Regions from separate parts of the Dietzia sp. SYD-A1 genome, predicted to be linked through region 1. Evidence: riboswitches for the same ligand, from Rfam matches in the RefSeq annotation. Region 1 holds a riboswitch; each other region holds the start of a gene.
The links. Region 1 has a riboswitch for thiamine pyrophosphate ahead of IY392_RS04755 (LLM class flavin-dependent oxidoreductase). Riboswitches for the same ligand answer to the same signal wherever they lie in the genome.
Positions count from the first base shown of each region.

Region 2: it holds a riboswitch for thiamine pyrophosphate, as region 1 does, so the genes downstream of both, thiC (phosphomethylpyrimidine synthase ThiC) here and IY392_RS04755 (LLM class flavin-dependent oxidoreductase) in region 1, are expected to answer to the same signal.
Region 3: it holds a riboswitch for thiamine pyrophosphate, as region 1 does, so the genes downstream of both, IY392_RS10545 (ABC transporter ATP-binding protein) here and IY392_RS04755 (LLM class flavin-dependent oxidoreductase) in region 1, are expected to answer to the same signal.

Region 1 covers NZ_JADDKI010000094.1:3,441-6,677, forward strand. The annotation lists gene IY392_RS04755 (LLM class flavin-dependent oxidoreductase) at 33-1,433, opposite strand; TPP riboswitch at 1,489-1,582, opposite strand; partial or broken gene IY392_RS04760 (NAD(P)H-dependent oxidoreductase) at 1,745-2,392, opposite strand; gene IY392_RS04765 (TetR/AcrR family transcriptional regulator) at 2,408-2,995, opposite strand; partial or broken gene IY392_RS04770 (class I SAM-dependent methyltransferase) at 3,095-3,237, shown strand, end outside.
Region 2 covers NZ_JADDKI010000200.1:1,970-5,206, reverse strand. The annotation lists gene thiC (phosphomethylpyrimidine synthase ThiC) at 5-1,708, opposite strand; TPP riboswitch at 1,702-1,818, opposite strand; gene IY392_RS09180 (GNAT family N-acetyltransferase) at 1,892-2,188, shown strand; gene IY392_RS09175 (CD225/dispanin family protein) at 2,238-2,693, shown strand; gene IY392_RS09170 (CoA-binding protein) at 2,734-3,150, opposite strand; gene ppk2 (polyphosphate kinase 2) at 3,226-3,237, opposite strand, start outside.
Region 3 covers NZ_JADDKI010000239.1:1,601-4,837, forward strand. The annotation lists gene IY392_RS10535 (cytochrome c oxidase assembly protein) at 1-1,047, opposite strand, end outside; tRNA gene IY392_RS10540 (tRNA-Arg) at 1,154-1,226, shown strand; TPP riboswitch at 1,462-1,559, shown strand; gene IY392_RS10545 (ABC transporter ATP-binding protein) at 1,542-2,453, shown strand; gene IY392_RS10550 (ABC transporter permease) at 2,450-3,229, shown strand; gene IY392_RS10555 (ABC transporter substrate-binding protein) at 3,226-3,237, shown strand, end outside.

The DNA of each region.
Region 1 (3,237 bases):
CGGGTCCTCACCGGGCGCGTGCTTCTCGCACCTCACCCTCGACGAAAGGCCGCCCCGCGGTGTGATTCCGGCAGCCGGTCGCCTTCGCCGAACATCCGGGCGCGGAGGGTGCCGGGTTCCGCCGCTCGCGGATACAGTCCGCGGTGCTGGAGCACAGGGATGAGGAACTCGACGACGTCCTCCCAGGTCCCGGGGTTGAGCGCATAGGCCAGGTTGAAGCCGTCGACATCCGTCTCCGCCATGAGGTGCTCCAGGGCGTCGGCCACGGTGTCCCCCGACCCCACCACCACGGGGCCGCCCGTCGCATTGAACCGGGCGCTGTCCCGCAACGTCCACCGGCCGCCCGGGTCAGCGGCGCCCGAGAGGCTCGACACCGTGGTCTGGATGGCATCGGTGGCGACCGGGTCCAGCGGTGCGTCTAGATCTTCCCGGGAGAGGTCGATTCCCGACCAGCCCGAGTTGAGGACCAGATTCCCCGTCTCGGAGGCGTAGGAGAAGACGTCGCGATACTTCGCGGCGGCCGCCGCGTCGGTCTGGTCGACGACGATCGTGAGCAGCGCATAGACGCGTGCGGCGTCCCGCCCTCGCCCCGCCGCCTCCAGTCCCTCGCGGATCCGACCGACCTGCTCACGGGTCTGCGCGAGAGTCGGGGACGCGACGAAGATCGCCTCCGCGTTCTCGGTGGCGAAGCGGACTCCCCGCTCGGAGGCGCCGGCCTGATAGATGACCGGGGTCCGCTGTGCAGAGGGCTCCGACAGATGAATCCCCGGAACCGTGAAGTACGTCCCGTGGTGGTCGATCGGGTGCACCTTCGCCGGGTCGACGAAGGTGTCCCGCTCCGCGTCGAGCACCACCGCGTCGTCCTCCCAGGATCCCTCCCACAATTTGTAGAGGACCTCCAGGTACTCGTCCGCCCGGTCGTAGCGCTCATCGTGGGAGAGCTGGTCGTCCTGGCCCAGATTCCGCGCCGCGCTGGTGAGATACCCCGTGACCACGTTCCACCCCACCCGGCCCCGGGTGAGGTGATCGAGCGTCGACATCCGCCGGGCGAAGGTGTACGGGTGCTCGGCCGACGTGCTCGCGGTGATGCCGAAGCCGAGATGCTCCGTGACGGCCGCCATCGCGCTCACCAGCATCATCGGGTCGTTCATCGGGATCTTGGCCGCAGTCCGCAGGGCCGCATCGGCGCTACCGCCGTAGACGTCGTAGGGCCCGAGTGCGTCCGCGAGGAAGATGCCGTCGAACAGCCCCTCCTCCAGGAGCCGGGCCAGACGGGTCCAGTGCGTGAGGTCGCGATAGTCCCGGGAGCGGTCCGCGGGATGCCGCCAGAGCCCCGGGAGCTGGTGGCCCACCCCGTTGACGGCGAAGGCGTTGAAGCGGATCCTCCGTGGGTGCCGTGGCGCATCGTGAGGGGCGTGGTGTGGCGTGGTCATCGTTCTCCCGGCGCTGGTCGTGGAGGGGGACCACCTCACGAGTCCGAGCGGCCGGTGGACGCATCGACGACATCCCTACGCGAGTATGAACTCGATCAGGTTCGCTCGGGTGTGATCTCAGCCCGTGGCGGGCACCCCGTGTCACGGCTCAGCCTACTCGCGCCGCTGTGCGCGAGGTGGATGCCGAGGTCGGTGCGGCCGGGCAGAAGGTCCTCCCGTAGGGCGCGGGTACCGCGGTAATCCCCGTCCCGGAGGCGACGGAAAGCCGCGACGGGCTCGGTGTCGATACCGTCCAGCCGGGTGCGCAGCCGATGGGCCTGCGCCTCCACGTCCGCACCGGACAGCCCGTCGGCGTCGTAGACGACGTGCAGGTCCAGTACCTCGATCCCGGTGTACCAGAGGACCCCGTGGGTCACGGGGAAGAGCAGGGTCTCGATATCGCCGCTCACGCCACGACGCCCTATCGAGCGCTCGTCCTCCCCGGCGGTCACCACGATGAGGGCCTTGCGACCGGCCAGCCCGCCGTCTCCGTAGCGACGGGGTACGCCGAGCTCGGGGTCGAGGTCGCCGTGGGCGAAACCGGTCGTCATCACCCGGTCGAACCATCCCTTCAGGATGGCCGGCGGCCCGTACCACCACAGCGGGAACTGGAAGACGACGAGCTCGGCCGCCGCGATCTTGGCCTGCTCGGCCCGGACGTCGTCGGGAAGGCGGCCCGTGGCGTAGGCGTCAGCGGACAGCTCGACGATCGATCTCGATCGGCCCTCCGGCTCGCCGAGGTCGCGATCGGACAACACGGGGTCGAAGCCCTGCGCGTACAGGTCCGAGGTCTCCACCGTGTACCGCGCGGACAGCGACTCGGTGCCGGTCCGGAAGAGGTGCTCGTTGAGAGAGCCCGGTCGAGGGTGGGCGTACACCCAGAGGGCCGTGCGGGGTTCGGGCGGGTGCGTGATGGTCATGAGCTGCCTTTCGATTCAGTCTCGGGACGTGACGGACACGATGACTCTGGCGAGCACCTCGTGGGCGTGGGTCGTGGTGATCGAGCCGGTGGTCGCGGCCCGGGCGAGGGAATCGCCGGCGCCGAGGATCGCTACCAGATCCGCGGCCTCTATCTCTCCGGCGAACGGGGTCAGCGCCCGGCGGTACTTGGCGAGGAACTGCTCCTCGGCCTCCTGGCGGACCTCGTCCAACGTCGGCGACCCGGCGAGTGCGGAGACGACGTCGGCCAACTCCCGGCCCTCGGCCACGCAGCAGTCGATGTACGCCGCTGCCACGACCTCCGCCACGTCATCGAGCTCGGTCCCTGCGCTCTCGAGCGCGGCGTCGAGTACCTCGTGCTGGCGGGCCTCGAACTCCCGGTACAGCTCGGCGAGCAGACCGCTCCTGTCGCCGAAGTGGTCGTAGACCACCGGTTTGGTGACGCCTGCGCGCTCCGCCACCCGTCCGAGGGTGAGGGTGTCGGTCCCCGCCTCGCGAATGAGCGCTCGAGCCTCCGCGAGGAGCTGGGCGCGGCGCTCCTCTCTGGACATCCGACGGCGCGCGATCGCTCGTGCATCGACCATGACAGCTCCTCGACAGAGTGGTTACTATTCGTAGGTTACTAACAGTAGCCTGCTCGATCGCATCGCGCGACCCCGTTGCGGGCGGCGCCCCGGCCGACCATCCTCGACCCCGTGGAGGACACGGCTGACCGACGGCACGAGGCGATCCGAGAGGCGTACTCGGCACGGGCGCTGGAGTACGCGGACCTCTTCGGGTCCATGGAGGCGACTCATCCCTCCGACCGGGCGCTGGTGGGCTCGTG
Region 2 (3,237 bases), on a different contig from region 1:
CCCGTCAGCCTCCACTGATCGGTAGATACACCCGGGAGCCGTGTTCGGCGAACTCCGCCGACTTCTCGGCCATCCCCGCCTCGATCGCCTCGACCGAGTCCAGTCCGTGCTCGGCGGCGTAGTCCCGGATGTCCTGCGATATCCGCATGGAGCAGAATCTGGGACCGCACATCGAGCAGAAGTGGGCCGTCTTGGCCGGTTCGGCGGGCAGCGTCGCATCGTGGTAGGCCAGCGCGGTGTCGGGGTCGAGGGCCAGGGCGAACTGGTCCCGCCAGCGGAACTCGAACCGCGCGGTGCTCAGCGCGTCGTCCCTCGCCTGCGCGCCCGGATGGCCCTTGGCCAGGTCCGCCGCGTGCGCGGCGATCTTGTAGGTGATCACGCCGGTCTTGACGTCGTCGCGATCGGGCAGGCCCAGGTGCTCCTTGGGGGTGACGTAGCAGAGCATCGCCGTGCCCGCCTCGGCGATCCGCGCGGCCCCGATGGCGGAGGTGATGTGGTCGTAGCCCGGAGCGATGTCCGTGGCCAGCGGCCCCAGTGTGTAGAAGGGCGCCTCCTCGCACCACTCCTCCTCCAGGCGCACGTTCTCCACGATCATGTGCATCGGCACGTGTCCCGGGCCCTCGATCATCACCTGGACGCCGTGGCGCTTGGCGATCCGGGTGAGTTCACCCAGCGTTCGGAGCTCGGCGAACTGCGCCTCGTCGTTGGCGTCGGCGATCGACCCGGGCCTCAGGCCGTCCCCGAGGGAGAACGTCACGTCGTACGTCGCGAGGATCTCGCACAGCTCACTGAAGTGGGTGTAGAGGAAGGACTCGCGGTGGTGTGCCAGGCACCACGCGGCCATGATCGATCCCCCGCGCGACACGATCCCGGTGACGCGCGTGGCGGCGAGCGGGACGTACCGCAGGAGCACCCCGGCGTGGACGGTCATGTAGTCCACTCCCTGTTCGCACTGCTCGATGACGGTGTCCCGATAGAGCTCCCAGGTCAGCGCCGTCGGGTCGCCGCCCACTTTCTCCAGTGCCTGGTAGATCGGCACGGTGCCCACGGGGACGGGCGAGTTGCGCAGGATCCACTCGCGGGTCTCGTGGATGTCCCGCCCGGTGGACAGGTCCATGATGGTGTCCGCGCCCCACCGGGATGCCCACACCATCTTCTCGACCTCCTCCGCGATCGAACTGGTGACCGCGGAGTTGCCGATGTTGGCGTTGATCTTGGTGACAAAGCGCTTGCCGATGATCATCGGTTCGCTCTCCGGGTGGCGGTGATTGGCCGGGATGACGGCGCGGCCGGCGGCCACCTCGGATCGCACGAGCTCCACGTCGATTCCCTCGCGCGCGGCGATGAAGCGCATCTCCGGGGTGATGTGACCCGCGCGGGCCCAGGCCAGCTGGGTTCGTACCGGCGTGGAGTCCTCCGACGAGGCGGGCACGGCCTCCGGGTGCGTCCACTCGTCGCGGGTGGGTGGTAGGCCGGAGCCGAGGTCGTGGCACTGCCCGGCGTCGGCGTACCCGGTGTACGGGCCGGAGGTGTCGTAGACGTCGAACGACGTGCCGTTGGTCAGGGCGATCCGGCGGACGGGCACGCGCAGCGTGCCGCCCTCCGCCGGGATCTCGAGGTACGACTTGCTGCTGGAGTGGATCGGGCCGCAGGTCACGGACTCGATCGAGGTGGACTCTGCGCTGGGGGTGGACGTGTGTGTGCCCATGATGCTCACTGCTCCCTACGCCGGCATGACCCGGACAGGTTCTACGGTCGACGGCCCGGCCGGCCGTCCTCTCAGCCCGCGCTCCGAAGCGGACTCCCGTGGGGACGAGTATGAAATTGTGCCGGGCGAGCGTACCCCGGCGAGTAGCATCGGGTGTGGAACACACCCTGCCGAAGGAGTCCCATGTCCCGAGTGGAGTCACTGGTGCTGGTCCACAACACCGATAGAGACCGGTTCGAACTGTGGGACGGCGAGACCTTCATGGGTCTGGTGGGGTACGAGAAGGACGGCGACGTCTACATCCTTCTCCACACCGTCATCGAGGAGCATTTCGGACAGCAGGGCATCGCTCGACTGCTGGTCAGTCTGGTCCTCACCCGGATGCGTCTGGACGGGCACAAGATCCGCCCGGTGTGCAGCTACGTCCGCCGGTTCCTCGTCCGATTCCCCGAGTACCAGCTCCTCGTGGCCCCCCGCTGACCCGGGAAGGGTGTTTCAGGGAGCCCACGTTCGGGGATACGATTCGGGCATGACGAATCCGAGCTACCCCGGTTCCTCCTCCGACTCCCCGTACGGGGCCGGCCAGACCCCCGGGCAGGAGTCCGGTTACTGGCAGGACCAGAGCTATGGCCAGGGCCCGACATACGGGCAGGGCGCGTCGTCGTATGGCCAGCACCCGGGTTACGGGGCCCAGACCCCCGGGGGGTTCACCGGGTCCCCCGGAGCCGCACGGCCGGGCCCCCCGTCGAACATCGGTTGGGCGGTGGCCTCGATCCTGTTCTTCTGGCCGCTCGCATTCGTCGCGATGACCCGGGCCTCGGACGTCTACCCGCTGTGGGCGGCCGGTCACCATGCGGAGGCCGAAGCGGCGAGCGCGTCAGCCAAGAAGCTCGGCCTCATCTCGCTCGGCCTCTTCGCCCTGCTCATCGTGCTCTACTTCGCCTTCATCTTCGCCATGATCGGGCTGAGCGCCAGCGGGTTCTGACCTGCGGGCGGGCCGTTCCCGCCACGGCGGGTGCTCTCGCTCAGGCGAGGCCCAGACGCGGCGCCTCGATGGCCGGGCAGGCGTCCATCACCACGTTCAGCCCCGCATCGGCAGCGCGCTGGGCCGCGGCCTCGTCTATCACACCCAGCTGGAGCCAGACCGCCTTCGCGCCCCGGGCGATCGCCTGGTCCACGACGTCGCCCGCGAGCGCCGAGTTGACAAAGACGTCGACCACATCGATCTCCCCGGGTACCGACGCGAGATCCGGGTATCCCTGCTGACCGTGGACCGTCTCAGCCCTGGGATGAACCGGCACTATCTCGTGACCCAGGTTGCGGACATAGGCGGCGATCCTGTGCGCGGTCCGTCCGGTGTTCGCCGACAGGCCCACGACCGCCCAGCGCCCGCGGTCCGAGAGCAGACGTCTGACAACGGCCGGATCATTGGTGTGACTCATACCCGGTGCAATGCGCGCCGGCGCCCGGACATTCCCGACGGGTCGTGTGCGCGGGTGCGTCCTTCGCGGGCTCAGTCAGTCCCCAAC
Region 3 (3,237 bases), on a different contig from region 1:
CGGCGGCGGGGTGCGACCGAGCGAGACCGAAAGCCCGATCGTGCCCGCCATCACCACGGATTCGACCAGCGCTATCCGCACCAGGGTCGGCCGGTCGACGGGAGCGTTTGCCGATCTGGACTCGATCCTGGCGATGATCCGGCGGCGGATGGCCAGGCCGAACAGCGCGAGCAGGACCAGCAGGAGCGCCTTGGACACCACGAGCAGCCCGTAGGTGGAGGAGAACAGGTCGGCCGGGTGCAGCCGCACGAGCGCGTTGATGATGCCGGAGAACCCGAGCGCGATGATCGCGATGGTCGCCACCACCGAGTAGCGGCGCAGGGCCAGGGCCACGCGGGAGCCGCCCCGCATGGTGTGGGCCAGCACGGCGACCAGCCCGCCCACGTAGAACGCGGCGGCGAACAGGTGGATGATCAGCGAGTTGGTGGCGATGTCGTGCGCGGTGCTCCCTGAGGCGTGCCCCGTGGCCGCCACCGGCAGGAGCGAGAGCACCGACACGCCCAACCAGATCACCGACCAGCGCCAGCTCACGGTGAGCCGCTGACCGATCCCGGCCACCAGCGCGATCACCGCCGCCCACCGCCAGGACGAGGCCACGTCGATCTGGTTGATCGCCACGATCCACTGGTCCGGAGGCAGCGCCGCCCAGAACGTGCGGCCGGAGACGTCCGACAGGGTCAGCGGGATGAGCAGAGCCGCGGCCACCGCCCACGAGATGTTGGCCCACGAGGAGATCCGCTGCGATCGGTACCCGTCCACGTCGAGGGTCTTGTCCTTCTGGGGCGGGGTGAAGAACGCCGCGAACAGGGCCGTCCCCACCGCCACCGCGGCGAGCAGCTCGCCCACCGCTCGGACCGCCGGGAGCCCGGCCGTGGTGAGGACGCCCGGGTCCGGGACGCCCACCAGCGCGAGCGCCACCTCCGTCGACATGCCCGACAGTGGGATCACCACCGCGGCGGCCACCACCGCGAGCAGGATCACGACGGGGACCACGCTGCGGGTCGTGAGCGTTCCGGCGCGGGCGGGTGTCGACTTGGACGACGTCATGGCCACCATCGTATTAACCCGATCGCCCCGGGCCGATTCGCGGCTGCGGCGCACACCCCCGGATCGGCTATCATCCTTCCGGCGACGCCGGACGCGGGCGTCGCAGGCCTCCGTAGCTCAGTGGATAGAGCATCCGGTTTCTACCCGGCTGGTCAGGGGTTCGAATCCTCTCGGGGGCGCACACTTCTGCGCAGATCAGCGGCGCTGACCGGCGTGACACCGGGCCCAAGCCGGCCGCCTGCCGCAGCACCCCGCCTGCCGCCGCCCGCCCTCGGCATCTGGCCCCCCTCGTCGCGCGGTCGATTCTGTTCACGTTTCCCCAGGTGGGGATCCGCCGGAGCCGCGCATATGTGACCACTCGCCGGGCAGCGCAGGGTGGTAAGTTCGCACTTCGAGCTGATCCACAGGATCGGCGTCGATGACACGGGGTGCCCCTACCGAACGGGGCTGAGATCACACCCGCTGAACCTGAACTCGTTCACACGAGCGGAGGGATGTCACATGCGCTGGTGCACGCGGCCATCCCTGTGCACGCCGCGGTCCTGGTGCACGCGGCCACCCCTGTGCACGCCGCGGTCCTGGTGCACGCCGTGCTGAGTCGCCCCGCAGTTCCGGCCGTGGCGCTGGACGGTCTGGGCCACACCTACCCGGGAGCACGCCGGCCCGTTCTCGCGGACCTCAGCCTGTCCGTCCCGGTGGGCCAGCACATCGCGGTCGTCGGGCGCAGTGGCTGCGGCAAGTCCACGCTGCTGTCGCTGATCGCCGGCCTGACCGAACCGACGACCGGGACCGTCTCCGTGTTGGACGAACGCCGGCCCGGCCGGCGCCTGGAGCACTGCGCGTTGATGCCGCAGGGCGACAGCCTGCTGCCGTGGATGACCCTGCTCGACAACGTCGCGATCAGTCTCCGCAATCAGCGGGAGCGCCGGCGCGTGGCCCGCGCCGAAGCCCAGCAACTGCTGGACCGCCTGGGCCTGGGCGCCTGGTCGGGGGCCCGTCCGTCGGCTCTGAGTGCGGGCATGCGCCAGCGCGCGGCACTCGCGCGCGCACTGCTCGCTCGCAAACCCCTGCTGCTGGCGGACGAGCCGCTCGGTGCGCTCGACGCGATCACCCGCGCCGACGTCCAGCAATGGCTGCGCGAGACCCTCGCCGGGACGCCGGCCACCCTCGTCATGGTCACCCATGACGTCGATGAAGCCCTGCTCCTCGCCGAACGTGTGGTCCTGCTGGCACGGCACGAGGCCGACGCCCCGGCGCGCGTGGTGTCCACCTGGCCGGGGTGGTTCGGCGACGACCGCCCCCGCGAGGCCCTGCTCGGCGACAAGGGATTCGCGGCGACCCGCCAGGACGTGCTCCAGGCCCTGGCGCGGGAATCCCACCTGGCCGACGGCGGAGCCGCCCTATGACAATCCGAGTCCTCCGATCCGCCGCTCCCGCCTGCGTGACGATCCTGCTGGTCCTCGCCGCGTGGATCACGATCACCGCGCTCGAACTCGTTCCGGCCTACGTCATCCCCGCGCCCGGCGCCGTGCTCGACTCGCTCGTGACCACCTGGCCCGACCGGCTCGGTTCCGCCACGCTGCTGACCGCCTCCGAGACCCTCCTGGGTGTGGTCCTCGGAGTGGTCGTCGCGGTGATCGTCGTGATCATCAGCGCGTTCGTGCCCACCATCGGTCAGGCCATGACCCCACTGCTGGTCGCCTCGCAGGCCATCCCGGTGATCGTGATCGGTCCGCTACTGACGATCTCCCTCGGGTACGGGATGGCGCCGAAGGTCATCGTCGTCGCCCTGTTGTGTTTCTTCCCCGTTGCCCTCAACCTCCTCTCCGGCGTGCGGGCCGTCGACGCCCGGGTGATCGACACGCTGCGGAGCCTGCACGCCACCCGGTGGTCGCTCTTCTGGCGGGTTCGTCTGCCGTCCGCCGCGCCCCGCGGGTTCGCCGGATTGCGCGTCTCGGTCACGTTCGCGCCGGTGGCCGCGGTGTTCGCCGAGTACACCGGGGCGACCAACGGCCTGGGGTACCTCATGCTGCAGGCCATCCCGCGTCTCCAGACGGACTTCGTCTTCGCCCAGGTGGTCGTGCTGACGATCATGTCCAGCGTCCTGCTGGCCACCGTGACCATCCTCGAACGACTCATCTGCCCGTGGAACACCCCCACCGGGGAAAGGACCCCATCATGACGCACACA